Regions from separate parts of the Lysinibacillus sp. BS3 genome, predicted to be linked through region 1. Evidence: riboswitches for the same ligand, from Rfam matches in the RefSeq annotation. Region 1 holds a riboswitch; the other holds the start of a gene.

Region 1 (3,422 bases):
TAGATTTTTACATTTCCCTTCATAATGATGTAGATGATGGGCAGCATCGAAAGTAAATTCTTTGCTTATGAGAACACGCTTTGCATGATATTTCAATTGATTTCTTTGAATATCCACATCAATTCTCTGGAGTCTCTCAACGATTTTAAAATCTGACATGCCTTAAGACTCCTTCCTATAACTTAAATACTCATCAAGCCCTTTATTTCGCAATTTACATGCTGGGCATTCACCACATCCATCTGCTATGACACCGTTATAGCAAGTCAACGTTCTTTGTCGTACAAACTCAAGTGCCCCAAGCTGATCAGCTAATTCCCATGTTTGTGCCTTATTCAGCCACATCAAGGGTGTATCAATCACAAAGGAATCATCCATCGATAAATTTAACGTTACATTTAAGGATTTAATAAAGACATCTCGGCAATCCGGATATCCACTAAAATCAGTTTCACAAACACCTGTTACAATATGCTTTGCCCCTACTTGGCTCGCTAAAACGCCCGCAAATGAAAGAAAAAGGAGATTGCGGCCAGGCACAAAAGTCGATGGGAGCTCACCATTTTCTCCGTCCTTCACCTTTATGTCTTGTCGTGTCAATGCATTCGGAGCAAGTTGATTCAGGAGAGACATATCAAGTATGTGATGCTTGATACCAAGCTCCTCTGTTATCACCTTCGCACAGTCAATTTCAAGACGGTGCCTTTGACCATAATCGAAAGTTACTGCCTCAATCTCTTCAAAGCGTTCTTTTGCCCAGAACAAACAAGTTGTGCTGTCCTGACCTCCACTAAATACTACAATTGCTTTTTCCTTTTTCATCTATAAAGACTCCCTTATATCGAAAAAACAGCACTCTAAGAAAAAGTGCTGCTTTCTTCTTAGTTTTTTTAAGAGGGTAGCTAAAAACCTCTGTCTTGCTTCATTTATCGATTATCAATTTTTTCTGGGTTAAGATCGTGGTTCATTAAACGATAATTGGCGATTTCTTCGTATTTAGTTCCTGGCTTCCCATAGTTACACCAGGGATCAATCGAGATACCCCCACGTGGAGTAAATTTCCCCCAAACCTCTATATATCTTGGATCAAGTAATGCAATTAAATCATTCATAATGATATTAACGCAATCTTCATGGAAATCGCCGTGATTTCTAAAACTGAATAAATACAACTTTAGAGATTTACTTTCAACAATTTTTTTATCTGGGATATATGAAATGTACATCGTTGCAAAATCCGGCTGATTTGTAAGCGGACATAAACTGGTAAACTCTGGGCAATTAAACTTAACAAAATAATCTCGATTAGCATGAAGATTATCCACTGCCTCTAATACCTCAGGTGCATAATCATAGGAATACTTTGTACCTTGATTACCTAATAGGGTCAAATCCTTTAATCCTTCTTCATGACTTCTGCCAGACATAAAAAAACCTCCTTGTAAAATGTTTCCCAACACTTTTCAAGAGAGGCATCACCAATCATTCTATTTAAAACATAAGTAAACAGATAAAAAAAGCCACGTCCGATATGGACATGGCATATTGTCATGTTTCCATAGTTTTTTATAGAGGGTATCAGCTATGAACCTCTCCCGTTCTAGTCCGGGCATTCTTTTCTTCAATATCGTACAAAAAATAATACAGGACGTCAAATGGATTTTTTATAAAACTCTTAAATGATAAAAAGTATGAATCACTGTAAGTCAATACTCATTTGAAAGTTCTACTTTTTTATTAAATTACTAGGAAAATAGAATTAATCCATTTTTGACAAAGTAATACTAATTATCAATATTTTGAGATTTTTCAATATTCCGATATTCGAATTATCTCACCTGTGATAAATTGGAAATATCACACTAAACCGAAAAGTGTGATAATTAAGAGCGGAGGGAGAAATGAGATTTGAAAAAGTTTAAGTTTACGAAGTTTTTAAGTAGTATGATAGCTTTCGTTATGGTGCTTTTTCTATTGGTTCCATTATCGAGTGCTAATGCTGAAGATTCGAAACCATTCAAGCAGGATAGCCAAAGTGAAAGTATACTTCAATTAAAGGCGGCTATCGCTGAACAGCTAAGCTTGTCTAAAGATGGTCCAACTCTTCACGAAAGCTTACAAAATGTATCAGGCAATCAAGAAGTTGCAGTCATCGTACATTTATCTGAAAAGCCTGTGGCACTAGAGCAAGGAATGAGCCAATTGAAAGGCCAAAAGTTCTCTAATGCGCGAGCAAATGAAGTTCGATCAAATGTAAAATCTCAACAAGCACAAGTTAAGAAAGAATTAGCTACTAAAAATGTTCAAATGACTCAAGGCTACACATTTGATACTGTTTTAAACGGTTTTGCAGCAACTGTGAAAGCAAATGATCTCCCAAAGCTGCTTTCAATAGAAGGAATAACATTAATTGAACCTGATGCAATTGTTTACGCATCTGAAGATAATACAATGAAATCATCAGAACTGATTAAGGAAGATCAACTAGAGGCTCAAATGAATACAAGTATTTCTTTCCTCGGCATCGAACAGCTTTGGAATGAAGGAATTGAAGGACAAGGTATAAAGGTAGCAGTATTAGATACTGGTATTGACGCAGATCACCCTGAGTTCGCTGGAATTTACAAGGGTGGGAAAAACTTCATTCCAAATTCATCAACTTACACAAAGCCTCGGGCAGATGACGATGCATCGGAAACCTTGCCTTCTGAGCGTCCTGCTGGAACACCTGAATTTAATGAAAAGGGAAGCTCGTTCTATACTTCTCACGGTACCCATGTTGCTGGAACTATTGCAGCAATTGGAGCTAACAATTTCGGCATTAAAGGAATTGCTCCAAAAGTAGACCTTTATGCTTACCGTGTTCTTGGTGCATATGGAAGTGGGGCTACATCTGGTATTGTTAAAGCAATTGAAACGGCTGTAACAGAAAAAATGGACATAATCAACCTTTCTCTTGGTGGGGGGGCTAACTCTGAAACGGACGCTGGTTCATTTGCTATTAATAATGCAATGATGGCTGGAACAATCGGAGTAATTGCAACAGGGAACTCCGGCCCAAATCGAGGAACAATGGGCACGCCTGCAACCGCTCGTTTAGGAATTGCTGTGGGTAACACAACAAATCCAGAAACAATGTATAACGGTGAAGTGAATGTTACAGTTGGTGACTACAACTTAACAAAACAGCTCCCATTAATGGGAACAACTTTTGGAAGGGATTTAGCAACACAGCTTCAAGGAGAATTTGACCTAGTTGCTATTCCTGGAAACGGAGAAGTAAAAGACTATGAGGGAATCGATGTAGAAGGTAAAGTGGCATTAATCTCTCGTGGCAGTATCGCATTTGTTGATAAAATTGCGAATGCAAAGGCAAATGGAGCAGTCGCCACAATTATTCATAACTTTGCTGGTGGAACAAA
Region 2 (3,422 bases), 580 kb from region 1:
TTTTAATAGGTTATTGATAGCATCATCGATCCCTAAATTACTCCAAAAAGATTGAAACTTTGAAAAGATTGTTTCAGAGTTTAGTAGTGGAATATTCGGGCGACCTATCGTATTTTCTGCAGTTAACCCCATGATACGTAGATTAATCGAATATAAAGCAATCATCATTAAAATTCCTGATAATAACGGATTAATCTTTCCTTTCGTGTGAAGAATTCCTGTCATACATCCAGCAATAAATCCAGCAACAATTGCCACTAAAGTCGCTAAGATTGGGTGGTAGCCAAGCAAAACCATTGTTGCTGCAGTTGCCGCCCCTGTTACAAAGCTTCCATCAACCGTTAAATCCGGAAAATCTAACACCCGAAATGTTAAATATACACCAAGTGCCATAATTGCATAGATGATTCCTTGCTCCACTGCGCCAAATAATGCTAAAAACATCGTTGAATCATCTCCTAAATCTCTTTATTATTTATATCACTTGTAAAATGAAGATAAAGCGGGGATAATGCACCCCGCTTCGTTTTACTGTTCTAGAATTTCGGCACCCCAAGAATCTTTAATTTCGATGCCTAAATCATCTGCAACTTTTTTATTGATTAATAATTTCAGATTTTGTGGGTATTGTGCTGGTGTATCGGCAGGTGTCGCTTCACCTTTTAAAATTTTCACAGCCATTTGACCTGCTTCATAACCGATATCGAAATATTCAAAACCATAAGCGGCTAAACCGCCACGTGCTACAGAATCTAGTTCTCCTACAATTAATGGTAATTTATTCGTATTGGCAACATCAATTACCGATTCTAATGCAGAAACAACTGTGTTATCAGTAATAATATAGAAAGCGTCTACTTTACCAATTAGAGACTCTGTCGCTTGTTTTACATCCGCTGAAGTAGATGCTGATGCTTCTACCACCACTAAACCTTGTTCGTCCATAACCTTTTTCACTTCTGAAACTTGTGCAACTGAGTTTTGCTCACCCGCATTGTAGACCATCCCTACTTTTTTCGCACCAAGTTCTTTTAGGAATGCTACAGTTTTAGAAATCGTTTCTGGATGTAAATCGATTGTGCCTGTAATATTTTTCCCTGGCTTCTCCATTGAGTCAATTAGCTGTGCACCAACAGCATCTGTAACAGATGTAAAAATAATTGGAATATCACTTGTTGCTGTTGCAGCGGCTTGTGCAGAAGGTGTAGAGTTTGCAAAAATTAAATCTACGTTTGCACTTACTAGATTGTTAGCAATCGTTGTGTTAAGGCTATTATCTCCCTGTGCAATTTGTGGATCGTAGTCAACTTTTAAACCAGCATCTTCAATTGCTTTTTTAAAGCCTTCCGTTGCTGCGTTTAACGATGGATGCTCAACAATTTGAGTAATCCCGATTTTATATGTTTTATCATCTGCATTTCCGCTCTCACTTGCATTGTTTTTTTCATTTCCTTTTGAATCTGCTGTACCTGAGCCACCGCTACCACAAGCAGCAAGAAGCAACACTAATCCAAAAAGAAGGAATGACAACTTCTTTACATTGCTTTTCACAAATAATCCCCCCGATTATATTCTTTATATTCTCGAATATCTATCGCACTTTATCCAAACAAAGTGTGAATGTATCGCTATATTATCGTTATTATCGAGCTCCGTCAACAACATTATGAATGTTCTGACTTTTAAAAGTGACAAAATATTTTAGTTTTTCATTTAATTTGGCGCTTTAAACCGCTAAACTACGCTGTTTTAGTTAATCGATTTCTTTTTTCAACATAGTAAAAATTATTTATGACAATTTTGCGACGATAGGACATAATAGACAAAGTCTGACATTTGACTTCTACTAGATATCTATAATAGAATATTTACTTGTGTGAAAGCACCGTGGTTCGTAACCATCCCACGAAAAAAAACTAAGGAGAAATGAATATGAAGATAAAATTTTTAGCAGCAAGTGGTATCATTGCGGCTCTATATATAGCTGTAACCATGCTTGTTGCCCCATTTGGTTTTACAGAGGTACAGTTCCGAGTATCTGAGATGTTTAACCATTTAGTGGCCTTTAATCCACGCTTTGCCGTAGGGATTATTATTGGTGTATTGATCTCTAATCTCTTTTCACCACTTGGCATTTACGATTTAGTTTTTGGTGTAGGTCATTCAATGATTACACTTGGCCTGTTTATTTTAATCTGTAAATTTGTCAAAAATATTTGGGCACGTTTAATTATTAATACATTGCTCTTTACATGTACTATGTTTATCATTGCCTTTGAGCTGAACTTGGCTTTAGAGTTGCCATTTTTCTGGACTTGGCTAACAGTCGCGGCGGGTGAATTTGTTGTATTAGCTGTAGGTGCACCGATTATGTATGTATTAAACAAACGCCTTCACTTTAAAAATTTGATTTAACTGACGGATCTTTTTAGATTCGTCTTTTTTCTTGACACTATTCTGAAAATACTCTACAATTCTTTCTAATAAATGCAAGGAAGAAGAGTAGTAGCAAGCATTGTTACTTTTAGAGAGCTGGTGGTTGGTGCAAACCAGTAGTACAGACTTGTGAATGGACTTCAGAGCAGCCTTATCAAATGTAAGGCCGTTTCGCTCCCCGTTACCGGAGCAGGAAAGCGCGCAAAAATTGCGAATGAAGGTGGCACCACGGTTACTCGTCCTTTTTATGAGGGATTGGAGTGGCTTTTTTTTTGGAAAAATTAGCATAGAGGAGTCGAGTTAAGATGAGTACAGTAGTAGAAAAAAAGGGATATTTCGGTGAATTTGGTGGAAGCTTTGTTCCAAAGGAGCTTCAAAATGTTTTAAATAGACTAGATGAGAATTTTCAAAAGTATAAAGAGGATGATGATTTTAAGCAAGAATTAGATTACTATTTCCGTGAATATGTCGGTCGTAAATCCCCTCTTTATTTTGCAGAGAATTTAACAAAGCAATTAGGTGGCGCAAAAATTTATTTAAAACGTGAAGACCTTAACCACACAGGCTCCCATAAAATCAATAATGTATTAGGACAAATTTTACTAGCTAAACGTATGGGAGCAAATCGCGTGATTGCCGAAACAGGGGCAGGTCAACATGGTGTAGCAACAGCTACAGCGTGTGCCATGTTTGGAATGGATTGCACGATTTATATGGGCTTGGAAGATACAAAACGTCAGGCATTGAACGTATTTCGCATGGAACTTCTCGGAGCGAAAGTTGTAGCTGTCGATAAAGGGCAAGGACGCTTAAAGGATGCAGTAGATGAGGCATTCGCTGACTTAGTAGAAAACTATGAAACAACCTTCTATTTATTAGGCTCAGCAGTTGGACCACACCCCTTCCCATCAATGGTTAAACATTTTCAATCAGTGATTAGCCGCGAAAGTCGTGAACAGATTTTAGAAAAGGAAGGAAAGCTGCCG

What was found. A riboswitch is a leader RNA that binds a small molecule or an ion and turns the genes downstream of it on or off. The one in region 1 is predicted to bind preQ1.
Region 2: another riboswitch for preQ1. It lies ahead of AAJG31_RS11050 (QueT transporter family protein); the one in region 1 lies ahead of queF (preQ(1) synthase).

The regions. Positions count from the first base shown of each region.
Region 1 covers NZ_CP154860.1:2,786,723-2,790,144, reverse strand. The annotation lists gene queD (6-carboxytetrahydropterin synthase QueD) at 1-159, opposite strand, end outside; gene queC (7-cyano-7-deazaguanine synthase QueC) at 163-822, opposite strand; gene queF (preQ(1) synthase) at 927-1,427, opposite strand; PreQ1 riboswitch class I at 1,553-1,599, opposite strand; gene AAJG31_RS13680 (S8 family serine peptidase) at 1,909-3,422, shown strand, end outside.
Region 2 covers NZ_CP154860.1:2,208,981-2,212,402, forward strand. The annotation lists gene AAJG31_RS11040 (ABC transporter permease) at 1-444, opposite strand, end outside; gene AAJG31_RS11045 (ABC transporter substrate-binding protein) at 529-1,551, opposite strand; PreQ1 riboswitch class I at 1,882-1,926, shown strand; gene AAJG31_RS11050 (QueT transporter family protein) at 1,933-2,415, shown strand; T-box leader at 2,484-2,683, shown strand; gene trpB (tryptophan synthase subunit beta) at 2,742-3,422, shown strand, end outside.